3 regions of the Klebsiella quasivariicola genome follow, and region 3 is predicted to be linked to each of the others. Evidence: predicted binding sites of a transcription regulator. Region 3 holds the regulator's gene; each other region holds the start of a gene.
What was found. Region 3 encodes CRP, which controls carbon source genes, mostly activating them, when cyclic AMP is high. Its sites were predicted from a motif close to ATGTGANNNNNNTCACAT; they were not measured.
Positions count from the first base shown of each region.

Region 1: B8P98_RS08100 (YfcZ/YiiS family protein) is a predicted target of CRP. The motif match lies at 1,508-1,525, and genes of this name have one in related genera.
Region 2: focA (formate transporter FocA) is a predicted target of CRP. The motif match lies at 1,528-1,545, and genes of this name have one in related genera.

Region 1 is NZ_CP022823.1:1,578,422-1,581,703, forward strand. It holds gene fadL (long-chain fatty acid transporter FadL) at 1-1,257, opposite strand, end outside; gene B8P98_RS08100 (YfcZ/YiiS family protein) at 1,629-1,913, shown strand; gene fadI (acetyl-CoA C-acyltransferase FadI) at 2,072-3,282, shown strand, end outside.
Region 2 is NZ_CP022823.1:3,699,755-3,703,036, forward strand. It holds gene ycaO (30S ribosomal protein S12 methylthiotransferase accessory factor YcaO) at 1-1,219, shown strand, start outside; gene focA (formate transporter FocA) at 1,605-2,462, shown strand; gene pflB (formate C-acetyltransferase) at 2,514-3,282, shown strand, end outside.
Region 3 is NZ_CP022823.1:406,100-409,381, reverse strand. It holds gene B8P98_RS01945 (phosphoribulokinase) at 1-313, shown strand, start outside; gene B8P98_RS01940 (OsmC family protein) at 369-773, opposite strand; gene crp (cAMP-activated global transcriptional regulator CRP) at 1,080-1,712, shown strand; gene B8P98_RS01925 (YccS/YhfK family putative transporter) at 1,764-3,282, shown strand, end outside.

The DNA of each region.
Region 1 (3,282 bases), 1.2 Mb from region 3:
GCCTTCCTTAATTTCAACATGCTGCCCATGCATATAGGATATCCCAACGTCAACTGACGCATCCTGGTTGAAGGCGTAAGTGGTACCCGCGCTCAGCCACAGACGATCCTGATCCGGAATAGAGATGGAGCGATTGCTGGCCGGTACCGGGCTGTCATCGAAGGCAATACCGGTACGGAAGGTCCAGTTATCGTCGTAATAATAGGTGGTCCCCAGCGCAAGACGATAGGCGTCTTTAAAGCCTTCCTCTTTATAGAACAGCGTCTGGCCGTTGCTGCCGGTCGCTTTCAGCTCCTGGAACTGACTCCAGCTGGTGTAGGTCAGGCTGTAGTGGACCGCCCACTGCGGTGCCACACGGTTATAACCCGACAGCTCCCACATTTCCGGCAGGTTAAGCGTCAATGAACCATTGGTGGTCTGACCGTTGGTTCCCGCGGGCAGGCCGAAGTTACCAAGGATCTGGTTATAAGCCGCCGGCAGACTGCTGCGGTAGTTACCGTCGAAGTCGATCTTCACCTCAGAACGGTAGGTTAAACCGTAGCGGTTGTTCTTATCCAGCTCATAGAGGATCCCGGCGTTCCAGCCAAAGCCCCACGCGTTGCCGTTAAGATGGGCGATCTGCGTGTCGGCCGGGATCTTCGCCACCTGGCCTGCCAGCGCTGGCGGCAGCGCGCCAGAGCCAGCGACAATCTGACCCAAATCGCCAGCATAGCGCTCAATCTTCGCCTTGGCGTAGACCGCATCAAAACCTAAGCCAAAGCTCCAGTTGCTGTCGAGGCGGTAGGCGCCGCTCAGGTTGAAGTTAGCGGTGGTCAGGTCGGTTTTACCGCCCATGCTGCCGGCCGCATAGTCGTCGTTGTATTCCGTTGCCAGGCCATAGTTAGAGGTGATGGACGCCCCCCAACCAAATTGATCGTTAATCGGCGCGACAAAGTGGAAGTTAGGCACCCACGCCGTCGGGGCAATATTGTCCGCATTCAGGCTTTTACCGGTGGGGGAGGTGCCCGAAACATTAACGCCCGGGTCGACAAAAACGGCGCCCGCCGACATGGTCGGGCGGTCAAACATCATAATTAATGCCGGGTTACGACTGGCATTACCAGCATCGTCAGCGATAGCACCTTCACCGGAATAGGCGCGACCCAGCCCCGATGCAGAGAATTCGTTGAGCTGGAAGCCTGCTGACCAGGCTTGGGTGGAAACAAGTGCGACAGCCACTGCAAGGGCAGATTGGGTAAAGCGGGTTTTCTGGCTCATGCCCATAACCTCATTGAGTTATTTTTTTTTAAACTATGTTACATGCCGTAACAGAAGCGCGGGAGTGTAGGGTCTGCGGTACAACCAAGAAATCAGACCAGTGCGCTGAGTATAGGTCTGACCAGATGAGTTGTTGCAAGTTTGTTTATGAAGTTTTTCAATTGTGATAACAGAAACGCGATCCAGCTGGCAAAAATCCCGGAGAGAGCAAGGGGAACAGAAGGGGATTTTTGTTTTAGATCATTTTTAAGTGTGATTTCTGTCACTTAACGCCGCCAGGGCGATTCTCGGCTGGAGGCTCACCGGGGGCAGGGCTTAAAATAAACACAATTTGTCTGGCACCGCAGGTGCATCTCCAGAGGAAATCCACGATGAGTAAATGTAGCGCTGATGAAACCCCGGTTTGCTGCTGTATGGATGTTGGCACGATTGTTGACAACACCGACTGCACCGCCTCATACAGTCGCGTATTCGCCAACCGCGCGGAAGCCGAGCAAACGCTCGCCGCGTTAAGCGAAAAAGCCCGCAATGTCGAATCTGAGCCGTGCAAAATTAACCCAACCTTTACTGACGTTGACGGCGGTGTGCAGCTGGATATCGATTTTGTTTTCAGCTGCGAAGCAGAATCGCTGATCTTCCAGCTGGGCTTACGTTAATCCCTCCTCCTGACGCCCCGAATACGGGGCGTTACCTTTTCTCTTCACTGTGTTTTGGCTCGCAATTTTGCGCTTCTCCGATTGGCTTAATGTAAAAAATTAGTTAAGAATGCTATCAGGTCAGACCACTTGGTTGTCTTGGTTAACAGGGGAGTGTTATGAGTCAGGCATTACCGCTTATCACCCGTCAGGGCGATCGCATTGCCATTGTCACGGGGTTACGCACGCCGTTCGCGCGTCAGGCAACGGCTTTTCATGGCGTTCCGGCCGTTGATTTAGGAAAAATGGTGGTTGGCGAGATGCTGGCGCGCAACGACATTCCTGCCGAAGTCATCGAGCAACTGGTCTTTGGCCAGGTGGTGCAGATGCCGGAAGCGCCGAACATCGCCAGAGAAATTGTGCTGGGTACCGGCATGAGCGTTCATACTGACGCCTATAGCGTCAGCCGCGCCTGCGCCACCAGTTTCCAGGCCGTGGCGAACGTCGCTGAAAGCCTGATGGCCGGCACCATCCGCGCCGGTATTGCCGGCGGCGCCGACTCCTCCTCGGTATTGCCCATTGGGGTCAGTAAAACACTGGCCCGTACGCTGGTGGATGCCAATAAGGCCCGCTCGCTGAGTCAGAAACTGAAGCTGTTTTCGCGTCTGCGGCCGCGCGACCTGTTACCGGTTCCTCCGGCGGTGGCGGAATATTCAACCGGTTTGCGGATGGGCGATACCGCCGAGCAGATGGCAAAAAGCTGGGGGATCGCCCGGGAACAACAGGATGCACTGGCGCATCGTTCGCACCAGTTGGCGGCCAAAGCCTGGGAAGAGGGAAAGTTGTCGGCAGAGGTAATGACCGCCTATGCTCCCCCTTTTCGCGAGCCGCTGGAGCAGGATAATAACATTCGTAAAAATTCAACACTCGCTGATTATCAGAAGTTACGCCCGGCCTTCGACCGCAAACATGGCACCGTCACCGCCGCCAACAGTACGCCGCTGACGGACGGCGCGGCAGCGGTGATCCTGATGACCGAGTCCAGGGCCAAAGAGCTGGGGCTGAGGCCGCTGGGTTATCTGCGCAGCTACGCCTTTACCGCTATTGATGTCTGGCAGGATATGCTGCTGGGACCAGCGTGGTCCACGCCGCTGGCGCTGGAGAGAGCTGGCCTGACGCTGGCGGATCTGACGCTTATCGATATGCACGAAGCCTTCGCCGCGCAGACCCTGGCCAATCTCCAGTGTCTGGCAAGCGAACGCTTTGCCCGCGAGGTGCTGGGACGCACGCAGGCCACCGGCGAGGTAGAGGAGAGCAAGTTTAACGTCCTCGGCGGCTCTATCGCCTATGGGCACCCCTTTGCCGCCACCGGCGCGCGAATGATCACCCA
Region 2 (3,282 bases), 2.2 Mb from region 3:
CGGCATGTCCGCAGGAAACACCCGTAACGAAGCGCGAGTGCAGGGTCTGTCTGAGGTCTTTGAACGTCACATTAAAAACCGCATCATCGCCGAAAGCATCAGCCTGCCGGAGATCCCGGCGGAAGTGATGGCGCGCTATCCAGGCGTCGTAGAGTCGATCGCTAAACTGGAAGCCGAAGGTTTCCCAATTTTTGCCTACGATGGCTCGCTGGGTGGTAAATATCCGGTTATCTGCGTCGTGCTGTTTAACCCAGCTAACGGCACCTGCTTCGCCTCTTTTGGCGCCCACCCGGACTTCGGCGTGGCGCTGGAGCGTACGGTCACAGAACTGCTGCAGGGCCGCAGCCTGAAAGACCTCGACGTCTTTACGCCGCCGACCTTCGACGATGAAGAAGTCGCCGAACACGCTAACCTCGAAACCCACTTCATCGACTCCAGCGGCCTGATCTCCTGGGATATGTTCAAGCAGGATGCCGACTATCCGTTCGTTGACTGGAGCTTCTCCGGCACCACCGAAGAAGAGTTCGCTACTCTGATGGCCATCTTCAAGGCCGAAGATAAAGAAGTGTACATCGCCGACTATGAGCACCTGGGCGTTTACGCCTGCCGTATCATCGTCCCGGGGATGTCGGATATTTATCCGGCGGAAGATCTGTGGCTGGCGAACAACAGCATGGGCGCTCATCTGCGCGAAACCATTCTGTCTCTGCCGGGCAGCGAGTGGGAAAAAGAAGATTATCTGGCGCTGATCGAGCAGATGGACGATGAAGGTCTGGATGACTTCACCCGCGTTCGCGAACTATTGGGTCTCGCCACCGGGAAAGACAACGGCTGGCATACCCTGCGCGTTGGCGAGCTAAAAGCTATGCTGGCGCTGGCCGGCGGCGATCTGGAACAGGCGCTGATCTGGACCGAGTGGACCATGGAATTCAACGCATCGGTCTTCAGTGCGGAACGAGCCAACTACTATCGCTGCCTGCAAACTCTGCTGCTACTGAGCCAGGAAGAGGAGCGTCAGCCGCTGCAATACCTGAACGCATTCATCCGCATGTACGGTGCCGACGCGGTCGAAGCCGCCAGCGCGGCGCTGAGCGGCGAAGCGCCATTCTATGGCCTTCAGGCTGTCGATAGCGATCTGCAGGCCTTCCCGGCCCATCAGTCGCTGCTAAAGGCTTATGAAAAACTGCAGCGGGCAAAAGCGGCTTTCTGGGCAAAATAAGCTCCAATGACGCCGTTGGTGTTGCCAAAAACGGAGCCCTTCGCGGCTCCGTTGTTTTATCCTGGTAAAATGGCTCCTAAAATTTGTAGTTGCAAAGTTAATTAATGGTAAATATTGGTTTTATTTCATTTACCAATTGTTAAATTCAATTAATATACTCCATTATAATTAACGCAAAAATCCGGACAAAAATGAAAATTTTCAACATAATTTATAAATTTTAAAATTTATTTTTCACTTATAATTCATATGGTTAATGCATATAAAAGCAAAAACCACACACTAAAAAGGCTTATAGTTCCGGTGTGATATGATCTATATCAATTTCCCTTCTATAATGCTTTGTTAGTATCTCACCGCCAACTTATATAAAGAGAGAGTTAGTGTGAAAGCTGACAACCCTTTTGATCTTTTGCTCCCTGCCGCGATGGCGAAAGTCGCCGAAGAAGCAGGTGTCTATAAAGCAACGAAGCATCCGATGAAGACCTTTTATCTGGCGATCACCGCTGGCGTTTTCATCTCTATCGCTTTCGTATTCTATATCACCGCGACCACCGGCACTGCCGCGATGCCTTATGGGATTGCCAAGCTTATTGGTGGGGTCTGTTTTTCCCTGGGTCTGATTCTGTGTGTTATCTGCGGCGCTGACCTCTTTACCTCTACAGTGTTGATCGTGGTGGCGAAAGCCAGCGGTCGAATTACCTGGGGGCAACTGGCAAAAAACTGGCTCAACGTCTATTTTGGTAACCTGGTAGGCGCGCTGCTGTTTGTGCTGCTGATGTGGTTATCCGGCGAATATATGACTGCCAACGGCGGTTGGGGGCTAAACGTCCTGCAAACCGCTGACCACAAAATGCACCATACTTTTGTGGAGGCAGTGTGCCTCGGTATCCTCGCTAACCTGATGGTTTGTCTCGCCGTATGGATGAGCTATTCCGGTCGTAGCCTGATGGATAAAGCGATGATCATGGTCCTGCCGGTAGCGATGTTTGTTGCCAGCGGCTTTGAGCACAGCATCGCCAACATGTTTATGATCCCGATGGGTATCGTAATCCGCGATTTTGCGAGCCCGGAATTCTGGACCGCGGTCGGTTCAACTCCGGAAAGTTTCTCTCACCTGACCGTTATGAACTTCATCACTGATAACCTGATTCCGGTAACCATCGGGAACATTATCGGCGGGGGTCTGCTGGTCGGGTTGACATACTGGGTCATTTACCTGCGTGGCAACGACCATCACTAAGGGTTGTTTCAGGCAGTAAATAAAAAATCCACTTAAGAAGGTAGGTGTTACATGTCCGAGCTTAATGAAAAGTTAGCCACAGCCTGGGAAGGTTTTGCGAAAGGTGACTGGCAGAATGAAGTCAACGTCCGTGACTTTATTCAGAAAAACTACACCCCATATGAAGGTGACGAATCCTTCCTGGCTGGCGCGACTGAAGCGACCACCAAGCTGTGGGACAGCGTAATGGAAGGTGTAAAACAGGAAAACCGCACTCACGCGCCTGTTGATTTCGACACAGCCCTCGCTTCCACTATTACCTCTCACGACGCAGGCTACATCGAGAAAGGTCTGGAAAAAATCGTTGGTCTGCAGACCGAAGCACCGCTGAAACGTGCGATCATCCCGTTCGGTGGTATCAAAATGGTTGAAGGTTCCTGCAAAGCGTACAATCGCGAGCTGGACCCGATGCTGAAAAAAATCTTCACTGAATACCGTAAAACCCACAACCAGGGTGTTTTCGATGTCTATACCCCGGACATCCTGCGCTGCCGTAAATCCGGCGTGCTGACCGGTCTGCCGGATGCTTACGGCCGTGGTCGTATCATCGGTGACTACCGTCGCGTTGCGCTGTACGGTATCGACTTCCTGATGAAAGACAAATTCGCCCAGTTCAACTCTCTGCAGGCGAAACTGGAAAGCGGCGAAGATCTGGAAGCAACCATTCGTCTGCGCGAAGAAATCGCTGAACAGCACCGCGCACTGGGCCAGATCAAAGAGATGGCAGCTAAATATGGCTACGACATCTCCGGCCCGGCGACTACCGCTCAGGAAGCAATCC
Region 3 (3,282 bases):
GATGGAAGACTACATCAACTTCATTACGCCGCAATTTTCCCGTACCCATATCAACTTTCAGCGCGTGCCGACGGTGGATACCTCCAACCCGTTTGCCGCCAAAGCGATCCCCTCGCTGGACGAGAGCTTTGTGGTGATCCATTTCCGCAATCTGCAGAATATCGACTTCCCGTGGCTGCTGGCGATGCTGCAGGGGTCGTTTATCTCGCACATGAACACCCTGGTGGTGCCGGGCGGTAAAATGGGGCTGGCGATGGAGCTTATCATGACGCCGCTGGTCGAGCGCCTGATGGAAGGTCGTAAGATCGGCTAACCGAAAAAACCCCGGTCAGGCCGGGGTTGAGATTTGATACAACAGCAGGCAAAGACTATGCCTCGATCACTTCATAGGAGTGGGTGATCTTCACCGCTTTTTCCAGCATCAGCGCCACCGAGCAGTATTTCTCTGCCGACAGATCCACTGCCCGGGAGACGGCGGCATCTTTCAGCGCCTTACCGGTCACGATAAAGTGCAGATTAATATGCGTGAACAGACGCGGCGCCTCTTCGCGGCGCTCAGAGGTCAGCTTCACTTCGCAGTTGGTCACGTCGTGGCGACCTTTTTGCAATATGGAGACCACATCGATCGCGCTGCAACCGCCCGCCGCCATTAGCACCATCTCCATCGGGCTGGGAGCCTTATCCCCGGAGTTGCCATCCATCAGAATCTGGTGTCCCGATGCGGACTCCCCGATAAAGGTTAACCCTTCTACCCATTTCACACGCGCTTGCATAAAATTTAACTCCAGTATCGCAATATTCCTGTCAGATTACGCGCACATAACAATTCTCGCAACGGAAGGCGACCTGCGTCATGCTGAAGCGAGACACCAGGAGACATGCGGCGAAAGCTATGCTAAAACAGTCTGGATGCTACAGTATTACATTGATGTACTGCATGTATGCAGAGGAGTTCACATTACGGGCTGTCGAAAAATCATCAGCCAGCTTCCCAGGTATAGGGAAACAATACGATTGCATGCCCGGACGCCGTGTAGTGTCGGCGCCCGGAGATAGCTTATAACAGAGGATAACCGCGCATGGTGCTTGGCAAACCGCAAACAGACCCTACCCTTGAATGGTTCTTGTCTCATTGCCACATTCATAAGTACCCATCAAAAAGCACGCTGATCCACCAGGGTGAGAAAGCAGAAACGCTGTACTACATCGTTAAAGGCTCCGTGGCTGTACTCATCAAGGATGAAGAAGGTAAAGAGATGATCCTCTCCTACCTCAACCAGGGCGATTTCATCGGTGAATTAGGCCTGTTTGAAGAGGGTCAGGAGCGTAGCGCCTGGGTACGGGCGAAAACCGCATGTGAAGTGGCCGAAATCTCTTATAAGAAATTCCGTCAGCTGATCCAGGTTAACCCGGACATTCTGATGCGTCTCTCTTCGCAAATGGCTCGCCGTCTGCAGGTCACGTCTGAGAAAGTGGGCAACCTCGCCTTCCTCGACGTGACGGGCCGTATCGCCCAGACGCTGCTGAACCTGGCGAAGCAACCGGATGCCATGACCCACCCGGACGGTATGCAAATTAAAATTACCCGTCAGGAAATTGGTCAGATCGTCGGCTGCTCTCGTGAAACGGTTGGCCGTATTTTGAAAATGCTGGAAGATCAGAACCTGATTTCCGCCCACGGTAAAACCATCGTCGTCTACGGCACCCGTTAAGTTGCTAAGCGGCGTATTGCTCCTGCAGTACGCCGTTTTTGTTTTTCCCTCATGTGGCGCAGGCTGATTTACCACCCGGAAGTCAACTATGCACTGCGGCAAACGCTGGTGCTGTGTCTGCCTGTGGCCATCGGTCTTCTGCTCGGCCATCTCCAGCAGGGACTGCTGTTTTCCTTAGTCCCCGCCTGCTGCAATATTGCCGGTCTTGATACCCCGCATAAGCGCTTTTTCAAACGCCTGATTATCGGCGGCTGCCTGTTTGCCGGATGCAGCCTGGTGGTACAGTTGCTGCTCGCCCAGGCGATTCCCCTGCCGCTTATCCTTAGCGGTCTGGCGCTTTTGCTTGGCGTCACTGCGGAAATCAGTTCGCTGCATGCGCGTCTGCTGCCCGCATCGCTGATCGCCGCCATCTTTACCCTGAGCCTGGCGGGCAATATGCCCATCTGGGAGCCGCTGCTAATCTACGCCTTCGGTACGCTGTGGTACGGCGTGTTTAACTGGTTCTGGTTTTGGCTGTGGCGCGAACAGCCGCTGCGGGAGTCGCTCAGCCTGCTTTACCGGGAGCTGGCCGACTATTGTGAAGCCAAATACAGTCTGTTGACCCAGCATACCGATCCGACGACCTCCCTGCCGCCGCTGCTCACCCGTCAGCAGAAGGTGGTCGATTTGATCACCCAGTGCTATCAGCAGATGCATATGTTGGCCGCCAACCAGCGTAACGACCACAAGCGCCTGCTGCGGGCGTTCCAGATGGGGCTGGATCTGCAGGAGCATATTTCGGTTAGCCTGCATCAGCCGGAAGAGGTGCAAAAGCTGGTGGAACGCAGCCATGCCGAAGCGGTGATCCGCTGGAATGCGCAAACCGTCGCCGCCCGCCTGCGGGTGCTGGCGGATGACATGCTCTATCATCGCTTCCCGCAGCGCTTTCAAATGGATAAACAGATCGAGGCTCTGGAAAAGATCGCCAGGCAACATCCGGATAACCCGGTCGGCCACTTCTGCGCCTGGCACTTCAGCCGCATCGCCCGGGTGCTGCATACCCAGCGCCCCCTGTATGCCCGGGATCTGATGGCCGACAAAGAGCGTCGTTTACCGCTGTTTCCCGCGCTAAAGAACTATCTGTCGCTGAAATCACCCGCACTGCGCAATGCCGCCCGCATCAGCGTGATGCTGAGCATCGCCAGCCTGATGGGTAACGCCCTGCATTTGCCGAAGCCCTACTGGATCCTGATGACCGTACTCTTCGTCACCCAGAACGGCTATGGCGCCACGCGGGTGCGAATTGTCCACCGGGCGGCGGGAACGCTCGCCGGCCTGATCATCGCCGGACTGACGTTGCACTTTCACGTTCCGGAGAGCTATACCCTGAGCGGGATGCTGCTGATCACCCTACTTAGCTATCTGATCATCCGCAAACATTATGGCTGGGCGATGGTAGGCTTTACGGTGACGGCGGTGTATACCCTGCAACTGCTGACGCTCAACGGGGAACAGTTTATTATCGCCCGACTGATTGACACGATTATCGGCTGCCTGATCGCCTTCGGCGGGATGGTCTGGCTGTGGCCGC